One region of the Ruminococcus sp. HUN007 genome, then DNA from elsewhere that is predicted to be linked to it. Evidence: predicted binding sites of a transcription regulator. Region 1 holds the regulator's gene; the other holds the start of a gene.
What was found. The regulator HrcA, encoded in region 1, represses chaperone genes, less so after heat shock. The targets are predictions, from matches to a motif close to TGTTAGCACTCNNNNNNNNNGAGTGCTAACA.
Positions count from the first base shown of each region.

Region 2: the regulator HrcA is predicted to act here: its motif matches at 2,122-2,152, upstream of CC97_RS09195 (Hsp20/alpha crystallin family protein).

Region 1 covers NZ_JOOA01000002.1:2,526,551-2,532,155, reverse strand. The annotation lists gene ppk1 (polyphosphate kinase 1) at 1-1,982, shown strand, start outside; gene hrcA (heat-inducible transcriptional repressor HrcA) at 2,274-3,011, shown strand; gene CC97_RS21110 (HrcA family transcriptional regulator) at 2,989-3,321, shown strand; gene grpE (nucleotide exchange factor GrpE) at 3,314-3,898, shown strand; gene dnaK (molecular chaperone DnaK) at 3,985-5,605, shown strand, end outside.
Region 2 covers NZ_JOOA01000002.1:1,174,956-1,180,560, reverse strand. The annotation lists gene CC97_RS09205 (zinc ribbon domain-containing protein) at 1-415, opposite strand, end outside; gene CC97_RS21580 (threonine/serine exporter family protein) at 602-1,030, shown strand; gene CC97_RS09200 (threonine/serine exporter family protein) at 1,014-1,928, shown strand; gene CC97_RS09195 (Hsp20/alpha crystallin family protein) at 2,377-2,814, shown strand; gene CC97_RS18820 (4Fe-4S single cluster domain-containing protein) at 2,807-3,439, opposite strand; tRNA gene CC97_RS09185 (tRNA-Met) at 3,701-3,777, shown strand; gene CC97_RS09180 (hypothetical protein) at 3,974-4,264, shown strand; gene CC97_RS09175 (AAA family ATPase) at 4,258-5,605, shown strand, end outside.

The DNA of each region.
Region 1 (5,605 bases):
ATGAATTTTTTATGGTAAGGGTGGGCACATTATTCGACCAGCTTCTGACGGATCCGGAGCTTCGGGAGAATAAAACCAACATGACGAGCCGCGAGCAGCTCGATTCTATATTTGCACGGGTAAGGAAGACGGAACCGCAGAAGGACAAGGCTTACCGCGACATAATGAAGCTGCTTGAAAAGCATGATATAAAGCAGGTCTCGATGGACAGGCTGACAGATGAGGAAGACGCTTTTCTGCGTGAATATTTCAGAGCGGAGATACAGCCCGTACTCTCGCCGCTGATAATCGACAAGCGCCATCCCCTTCCTTTTATAAAAAACAAGGAACTTTATATAGCAGTCCGCCTCGATTCGAAATCGGGCAACAAAATCGGGCTGCTTCCGGTCAGCGAACGCATAAAGCGCGTCATCCAGCTGAGCCGCAGGCCGTTCCGGTTTGTACTTGCCGAGGATGTGATACTCAAATACGCCTCCGAGGTATTTGAAAACTACAGCGTTCTTGAAAAGTCGATAATACGCGTCACGAGAAACGCTGACATAAGCGAGGATGACGACTCGCTTCTTGACAACGACTTTGATTTCCGCGACGTAATGGAAGAACTGATCAAGAAAAGAAAGAAGCTCGCACCGGTACGTCTGCAGATATGCGGCGCAACCGGAAGTGAAATGGTGAAGTATCTGTGCAAGCGCCTTGAAATCAGTGAAAACCAGGTATTTTCCGCATCGGCTCCGCTCGACCTTTCATTTACATTCATGATAAAGTCGATGTTTGAAACCTCAAAGCCGGAGCTGTGCTACATGCATTTCGCACCGCAGCACTCCCCTGCTATAAACGAAAACAGACCGATGGCAGAGCAGATACGTCAGAAAGATATAATCCTGCACTACCCTTACGAAAGCATCAAGCCTTTTATCCGCATGCTGAACGAAGCTGCAGCGGATCCTGATGTGGTATCGGTAAAAATAACGCTGTACCGCCTTGCACGCAACAGCAAGATAATTCAGGCTCTGGTGGACATGGCCGAACGCGGCAAGGACGTTCTCGTACTGGTAGAACTGCGCGCCAGATTCGATGAGGAGAACAACATCGGCTGGTCAAAACGTCTCCAGAATGCCGGATGTACTATTATATACGGACCGCCGGGTCTGAAAGTCCATTCAAAGCTTCTGCTTATAACCCGCAGAAGAGGCGGCAGACTCGAGTACATTACACAGGTGGGCACCGGAAACTACAACGAAAAGACTTCCGAACTGTACACCGACCTTTCACTTCTGACGGCAAATGAAAAAATAGCTGCCGGAGCACTTGAAGTCTTCAACGCACTTTCACTCGGCTCACTCGTGAAGAAGTCAGACAGCCTGCTGGTCGCTCCGTTATGCCTGCAGTCAAAGGTCATTGAAATGATCGACGAGGAAATAATGCAGGCCAGAAGCGGAAACAAGGCATACATCGGCATAAAGATAAATTCACTTTCCGACAAAGTCATAATCGACAAACTCGCCGAAGCTTCACAGGCAGGCGTACGAACAGAACTCGTCATACGAGGCCTGTGCTGCCTTATTTCAGGGGTAAAGGGAAAGACTGATAACATACGTGTGACAAGCATAGTAGGCCGTTTCCTTGAACACAGCCGCATCTATATTTTCGGAACGAAGCAGAGAAGAAAAGTATACATCAGTTCCGCTGACTTCATGACCCGTAACACTGTCAAGCGCGTCGAGGTAGCAGTACCGGTGTATGACCCGGACATAAAGGACCGCGTTGTGAACATTTTTGAAACTCTCATTTCAGATGACACCAAGGCAAGGATCCAGGGTTCAGACGGAATGTACCGCAGAAAGAGTGTCCGCAGAAAGAACATAAGCGCACAGGATACTTTCATGACCGAAGCTATAGAAAAAGCCGCATCAGCACCTGCGGAAAGAAAACCGGACGACAGCGGATTTTCTGATTTCTATAAATCATTTCTTATGCAGTAGCCTCGTTTAAAACCGCAGCGTATCCGCACTTTTATCTCTCCCGTAAAGGGAGTGCTAATGAGTAACCATCAAAACGATAATAAAATCATTACGGCGTCCCGCAAAAAAGGGACGCTTTTTTTGTGCACAAATAACATCAGATTCAAATTTCGGGCATCTACTTTGACAGTTTTAACAAAGATGAATAAACCTATTGACATTCGCCTTAAATAATGTTAAATTATATTTAGCACTCAGAGAGATAGAGTGCTAACACTTACGAACCAATATTGCTAATCAGGAGGCTTTCAGATGGATGAACGAAAGCTAAAAATACTGGCAGCTGTTGTAGATGAATATATTCTTACAGGCGAGCCTGTTGGTTCAAAGGCCATTTCCAAAGTACCGGGCATCAACGTTTCAGCAGCCACGATCCGAAACGACATGTCTGTTCTCGAACAGCTCGGATACCTTGAACAGCCGCACACATCGGCAGGACGAATTCCTACATTCAACGGATACCGCCTGTACATAGATCAGCTGATGACAGTCGAGGAACTCTCGGAAAGCGAACGTCAGAGACTTGATGCAATGCTCGGTGAAGAGGAAAACCTCACTGAAGAATCAATAATTCAAAGTGCCGGAAAAGCTCTTGCGGAACTCACAAAATGCGCTTCTGTAGTTGCAAATTCCGCACCTAAGTTTTCAGTCATCACCAAGGTTGATGTTGTTCCGACCGGCAAGCGTCTTTACCTTATACTGCTTATCACATCAAACGGCAGTATCAAGAACAAGGCATGCAGACTTGAATTTGATCTTGATGAAGAACAGCTCGCATTTTTTTCACATTACATTCAGGAAAATCTTCAGGGTGTTTCAATCGAGGAACTCTCGGAAGAACGAATGGAAAAACTTATTACAGCACTCGGTGCTTATATGATTACCCTTGCTCCGCTGGTAAAAGGTCTGTGTGAACTTTCACAGGATCTTCTCCACAATGAGCTTACGATAAGCGGCACAAAACAACCTGATCTCGTGCAGCGACTTTGACAAGAACGAGATAGTAAGATTCATTGAACACAAAAATGATTTTGCTGAGTTCCTTGACAGCAGTTTCAGCGGAATACAGGTAATGTTCAGTGAGGAAAATGACGACTTCATAATCGGCAACTCGAGCATGATAGTTTCAAAGTACCGCAAGGGTGACAAGGAAGCCGGTTCACTCGGAATAGTCGGACCGATGCGACTCAACTATGCAAAGATCATACCTTATATAGAGTATTTTACGCAGAAGATAACAGATGTTCTTACCGGAGAAATTCCGGAAACTGCGGGAAAGGAACCAGACAATAATGAGTAAGAAAAAGCACGCAGAAGAAACTTCAGAAAAGGAACTCGAAGTGAACGAAGCTTCTGAAAACGAAGCAGAAGAAGCTGCCGCAGAAAATGCAGAAACAGCGGAGGAAACTTCTGAAGCATCGCCGGAAGAAAGTGCTGATGCAAAAGTCACTGCACTTGAGGAAGAACTTAAAAAGGAAAAGGACAATTACATGAGACTTTTCGCTGAGTTCGACAACTTCAGAAAGAGAACTTCAAGAGAAAAAACTGAAGCATACGGAGATTCCGCAGCAAAAACAATAGGCGCTATCCTCCCCGCTCTGGACAACTTCGAAAGAGCACTCGATGCTCCGTGCGAGGATGAAAACTTCAAGAAGGGTGTTGAAATGATCTTCACTCAGCTCAACGGCATTCTCGAAAAGCTCGGAGTAACAGAAATAGAAGCACTCGGCGCACCATTTGATCCGAACTTCCACAACGCCATCAAGCAGGTGGAAAGCGAAGACGCCGAATCTGACACTGTATGCGAGGTATTCCAGAAGGGATACAAACTCGGCGACAGAGTAATAAGAACTGCAATGGTTGCAGTAACCGCCTGATCACAGATCATTCTGATGACAGGATATTAAAACGCAAACAAACAATAAACAAATATAAACATTCAGATTGAAAGGATGAATCAGTTATGGGAAAGATCATTGGTATTGACTTAGGTACAACAAACTCATGCGTAGCAGTTATGGAAGGCGGTAACTCAGTAGTTATCCCTAACTCAGAAGGTGCAAGAACAACTCCTTCAGTAGTTGCATTCACAAAGAACGGCGAAAGACTTGTTGGTCAGACAGCAAAGCATCAGGCTATCACAAACCCTGACAAGACTATCATCTCCATCAAGCGTCACATGGGTTCAGACTACAAGGTAGATATAGACGGCAAGAAGTACACACCACAGGAGATCTCAGCAATGATCCTTCAGAAGCTGAAGGCTGACGCTGAAGCATATCTCGGCGAAAAGGTTACAGAAGCAGTTATCACTGTTCCTGCTTACTTCACAGACTCACAGAGACAGGCTACAAAGGACGCTGGTCAGATCGCTGGTCTTACAGTTAAGCGTATCATCAACGAACCTACAGCAGCTGCTCTTTCGTACGGTATCGACAAGGAAGATGACCAGAAGATCATGGTTTACGACCTCGGCGGCGGTACATTCGACGTATCCATCATCGAAATGGGCGACGGCGTAACAGAAGTTCTTGCTACAGCAGGTAACAACCGTCTCGGCGGTGACGACTTCGACCAGAGAATCATCGACTGGATGGTTGCAGAGTTCAAGCAGGCAGAAGGTATTGACCTCTCAGGCGACAAGCTCGCTATGCAGAGACTCAAGGAGGCTGCTGAAAAGGCTAAGATCGAACTCTCATCAACAACAACTTCAAACATCAACCTCCCGTTCATCTCAGCTGATGCTTCAGGCCCTAAGCACCTCGACCTCACACTTACACAGGCTAAGTTCAACGAACTCACTGCAGACCTCGTTCAGGCTACAATGGGACCTGTTGACCAGGCTCTCAGCGACAGCGGTCTTTCAGCAAGCGACCTCAACAAGGTTCTCCTCGTTGGTGGTTCTTCAAGAATCCCTGCAGTTCAGGAAGCTGTCAAGAAGCGTATCGGCAAGGATCCATTCAAGGGTATCAACCCTGACGAATGCGTTGCTCTCGGTGCTGCTTACCAGGGCGGTGTACTCGGCGGCGACGTTAAGGAAGGTCTCCTCCTCCTCGACGTAACACCACTTTCACTCGGCCTTGAAACAATGGGCGGTGTATGCACAAAGATCATCGAAAGAAATACAACAATTCCTACAAAGAAGTCACAGATCTTCTCAACTGCAGCTGATAACCAGAGCGCCGTTGACATCAACATCCTCCAGGGTGAACGTGAATTCGCAAAGGATAACAAGCAGCTCGGTATGTTCCGTCTCGACGGTATCGCTCCTGCACCAAGAGGAATCCCACAGATCGAAGTTACATTCGATATCGACCAGAACGGTATCGTACACGTTTCTGCAAAGGACCTCGGCACAGGCAAGGAACAGAACATTTCTATCACAGCTTCAACAAACATGTCCAAGGAAGATATCGACAAGGCTGTCAAGGAAGCTGAACAGTTCGCTGAAGAAGACAAGAAGAGACGTGAAGACGTTGACGCAAAGAACAACGGTGAAAACCTCGTATTCCAGTGCGAAAAGGCTCTCGGCGAATTCGGCGACAAGGTAAGCGCTGAAGACAAGGCTCCTATCGAAAGCAAGC
Region 2 (5,605 bases), 1.4 Mb from region 1:
TTACAAAGCCTACAGCATTGGCGTTTTCAGCTGTATATACCGGAGGAACACTGTTCTGTGCGGCATTTGCCTGTGCGTTCGGGACAGGATCATCAGCATATGGTGATATAGTCTGACCGTAACTCTGAGGTGTCACGCCCTGTGCTTTGTTCTGGGCAAAGCTCTGGTTATTCATAGGATTCGGATCGTAATTCTGGCCACCGTTATAACCGGATGGAGGAGGGTTTATACCGGGAGTATACGGATCATAATCAAAATTCGGGTTCTGGGAACCGCATCCTGAGCAGAAACGGGTCTTGCTGTCAAGCGGCTTGCCGCATTTCATACAGAATAAATAATCCGGATTGCTTTTTCCGCAGGCCGGACAGAAACGGTCGTCATTATCAAGAAATTTACCGCATTTAACACAATACATTTATTCAGAACTCCTTTTTAATAAGTGTTAAAAATATTTTATCATATAATATACAATTAATCAATGATTATTTTGTTGTTTTAGTATATAAAATACGTTGACAGGGACGCTGTTAAGTGGTAAAATCTATATAGTCCGCTTTTGGACGTGACGTACATAATAATATATATAAAGGATGATCTGTAATTGAGTAAGTTCAGAAAACAGCACATGAAGATCCAGTGGCACGAGCTCCTCGATGAGGAAAATGAGGAACTGGCAGCCGAAAATGCGTCGCTTAAGGAAAAGGCTACTCTGGTCGGCCGTGTCGGACTTATGATGCTTGCATCCGGTACCGGAGCGTGGAGAGTGCGCGCGTCGATGAACAAGATATCCCGTGCTCTCGGCATCGTCTGCAACGCCGACATAGGTCTGCTTTCCATTTCATACACCTGCGTGGAAAACGGTGAAACCTACACCAATGCTATATCGATAAACACAACCGGTGTAAATACTGACCGGCTGAATGCCATCGAGTTTTTTGCCGACAGCTTTACGGAGCGGGCAGGAAAGTATTCGGTAAAAACAGTTCCACAGGATCCTCGACAAGATCGAAAGTATGCCGGCCAACTATAAGGCATGGAATCTTTCACTTGCTGCTGCGTTTGCGTGCTGTGCGTTTACGTTCCTTCTCGGCGGCGGTCCTGCTGAAATGCTGTTTGCGTTTTTCGGAGCGGGAGTAGGGCAGTTCGTGCGCAAGAAACTCATTGAACATCATATAACCCTGCTGGCCAATGTTGCCTGCGCAGTGGCATCTTCGTGCTGTACCTACGTTATTCTTATAAAACTTGCCGAGATGTTTTTCGGCATTTCCGAGGCACATCAGTCCGGATACATCTGCTCGATGCTTTTTGTGATACCGGGATTTCCTCTTATCACCGGCGGCATCGACCTTGCAAAGCTTGATCTTCGTTCGGGTCTTGAACGTCTCACCTATGCCTTCCTTATTATAATCACGGCAACACTGACCGGATGGCTGGCGGCCTTTACTTTCAGGTTTACACCTGCAGATTTTCCTGAGCTTTCGATTGATCCTGTGCTGAAACTCGTTTTCAGGATGGCTGCAAGCTTTGTGGGTGTGTACGGATTCTCTTTCCTTTTCAACAGCAAAAGAAAGATGGCTCTCACAGCCGGAATGATAGGCATGATCGCCAACACTCTTCGTCTTGAACTTGTTGATTTCACATCCGTTCCGGTAAGTGCGGCGGCTTTCATCGGCGCTTTTTCAGCCGGAATAATGGCTTCACTTATCAAGGCGAAAATCGGATATCCGCGAATCACACTTACAGTTCCGTCGATAGTTATCATGGTTCCGGGAATGTTCCTCTACAAGGGTATCTACTACCTGGGACTCAACGATGTAAATACAGGCATCATGTGGCTTTCAAAGGCAATAATGCTAATAGCCGCACTTCCTCTCGGACTTATAGCTGCCAGAATTCTTACCGATAAAAACTTCAGAAAGAGCAGCTGATCATATACTTAGGAAACACTGATTTAATCGGAAATCCGGCTTCGCCGGATTTCCGGAGATGGGATTTGCGGGGCTTCGCCCCGAAGCCCCACGCTGATTTATGAATAAATCAGCGTTTCCCTTACTTATAAATGCGAAAGCAGCGTCATTCGGGAATGACGCTGCTTTTTACGGTATTACAGTATTTCTTTGTGATTAGCGCTCTCGCACGGAGAGTGCTAATTTTTCATCTGTTGTTCACAATTCTGTCATAATCGGGGTGTAATATAATAATCACCGAAAGGAAATAAAGAACATGAAAGAGGCGGTTCCAATGGAATCATTAAAAAAGATCATATCAGAAAAAGAAGCAGAAAAATCTGCCGGCGGTTTCAGATACTAACGAGGACGCATATCCTCCGTAAACTGCTGACAGAACAGTGTGTACAATTACAAGGAGGAATAATTTATGTTTGGACTTACACCGTTTGAAAGAAAAGGTTACGATATCTTTAATCCGTTTGATGATTTCGAAAAAGAATTCTTCGGCAACAGAATGATGCCTATGCACAGACCTGAACAGGAATTCAGAACAGATATTCAGGAGTCAGATACTGATTATGTTCTTGAAGCAGATCTTCCGGGATTTAAAAAGGAAGATATAAGCATAGATATTTCAAAGGATCTTCTGACTATCTCCGCTAAACATGAAGAGAAAAAGGAAGAAAAGAATGAGGACGGAAAGTTCATCAGGAAAGAAAGATATTCCGGCATGTACAGCAGAAGCTTCGGCATTGCAGGTATCGATTCCGATAACATTTCCGCAGAATACAATGACGGCGTTCTGAAGGTAACAATGCCGAAATTGACTCAGTCACAGGAAAAGAGAAGACTTGAGATCAAATAATCCCGAGTTTCCTCATAAGCTCCTTTGAGTTCTGTGACGGAATGCCTGTCATCCTGAAATATTCACCGTTTATCTCATAGCTGCTCTTTCTGGCTGCAGGATTTATATACATCTCCATATGCTCAGAATACCTGTCAGTCAGCTGGATGACACGCTGATTTGACGAGCCGCGCAGTCCTTTGTCATCATCAAGCTCCTGCACGTAAGCTCCGTCGATGAGTATGTCGGTGAGTTTCAGAAGCTCCTTTACAGGCTTCTCATCCGAGAAACTCAGCTCCTCATAAGTATATCCGGTATAGACGATCAGCCCGTAATCAGGACGGCTCTTTCTTATCTCTCCTGTGAGCCGGCAGATCCTGTCCGCCTGGTGAAATGGCTCACCGCCCGAAACGGTCATGCCTTCCGTTTCAGCTGCCCCCGCAAACTCCTTCGCGATCTCAGCTATTCTGACTGTTTTACCTCCGTCAGGCGAATGAGTGTGAGCTGCAATACACCCCGGACAGTTCCGGCTGCATCCCTGTACCCATAATACAGATCTTAAAAACGGACCTAACAGGTCCGTTTTTTTTGTGTACCACGAGATCCTTATATGATCCGCGTCTGCGTAATTCTTTATTATTCCCATTTTGATCCCTCTTATCACTGCTGTCACTGCCGGTCCGTACAGCCGGTCAGGCTGTTCCGGATACGGTATTAAAATTATCGTTATCAATATTATAACCCGAAAAACACCTTCCGGTCAATCGGTAAAAAACCATCTGATCACCGCTTCAGAAAAATGAATACAAAAATCCTCTTTTTTGCACAGTGAAATCTGTCAGATGTGTATGCGAAAAAACTGTTGACACAGGACTGCGAAAGTGGTATAATAGATAACGGTCGAGAACGCGGGATGGAGCAGCTCGGTAGCTCGTCGGGCTCATAACCCGAAGGTCGTTGGTTCAAATCCAGCTCCCGCAACCAAATCAGGCACCATGATTCTTTACAGAGTCATGGTGCTTTTATTTTTATCTGTAACTTCAAATTCATCATTTGTTCCTTTCAGCCACATTTGATCGGGTTTTATGAGTTCAGATCGCTTCGCCTTGTTTTTACACCTGATTCATGGTATACTAATTTAAGATGAAAACGAAAAGAATTCAGAAAGGAGAGTGCGAAAATGGGAAACTATATCAATCCGGGAAATCAGGCATTTAATGAGATAAACGATGAAGATTATGTTGATAAGACAATGCTTAAATCTGAACCCCAAACGCAGAAAGCGTATCTTAATCTGCTGCGTGGCTGGTTCAAAAACAGCAATGAGAGCGGTCTCGGCTATCATGAAGTAAAGAAATGGTATGACGGATACGATTTTCCGGATATCGGAGCGATTTATACTATGATTCGAAAACAGGGAAGCGCAGCTGTACGATTGAGAGATCTTGAAGGGGGAACCCGAACATGTTAAAGGAAATAGCAACCGGCACCTCTGATTTTTGCAAAATAAGAGAACGAAACAATTTTCTTGTTGATAAGACATTGTTTATCAAAGAGTGGTGGAACAAAGCAGATGAAGTAACACTCATCACACGTCCACGCCGCTTTGGCAAGACGCTGAACATGAGTATGCTCGAATGTTTTTTCAGCACTGATTATAAAAACCGTTCAGATCTTTTTGAAGGCTTAAAAATATCAGAATATCCTGAAATAATGAAATTTCAGGGAACGATTCCGGTTATCGCATTAAGTTTCTCAACGGTAAAAAACGACAAAGTTTTTGAAATGAAAAATAATATAGCTTCGATCATCAAAATTCATTATATTAGAAATAATGAGATCGTCCATGGCAGCGATAAGATCAGCGAAGACTATAAAAAAGAATACGACCGTATAAAAAATGGTTTTACTGTAAAAGAGCCGAAAGACTTTGATGAAAATCTTGTTGCCAAATCGGTTTTATTCTTATCTGAAGTACTGTCAATCGAATACGGTAAAAAGGTAATTATTCTTCTGGATGAATATGATACTCCGCTGCAGGAAGCCTGGACACAAGGTTCCTGGAATGAAATACTGTCATTTATGCGCCTGCTTTTTACTTCCACATTCAAAGATAATAAATTCATGGACCGGGCAGTAATGACCGGTATTACCAGAGTGAGCAAGGAATCATTGTTTTCAGGTATGAACAATCTTCTTATATGTTCGCTTTCGAATGAAATTTATCAGGATTATTTCGGATTTACTGAACAGGAAGTATTCGATGCAATGGATGAATACGGATACACGAACAAAGATGAGATCAAATTCTGGTACGATGGATTCAATATAGGAAGACTTACAGATATCTACAATCCTATGTCTGTAACGTTCTTCTTAAATTCCGGAAAGATAGATTCGTACTGGGCAAACTCCAGCTCAAACGATCTGGTAAGCAAACTGATACGTCAAGGCAGCAAAGATATTAAATCTGATTTTGAAAATCTTCTAAACGGCGGATCGGTTACCAAAAAACTTGATGAGCAGCTGGTGTTTAATAAACTTAGCACATCACAGAGTGCAATCTGGAGTTTGCTTGTAATGAGCGGTTACCTTAAAAGTAATCTGATCAGAGATAAACTTTATGAAATTCGGATCGTTAATCATGAGACTATGCTGCTGCTAAGAAATCTGATCGAAGGATGGTTTGATGAAACAGTTGTCGGTTATTACAGCGATTTTATAAAGTCATTCTTGAACTGCGATACAGATTCAATGAACGAATATATGAACAGAATAGTATTTTCATCAATCAGTACATTTGATTCTGCAT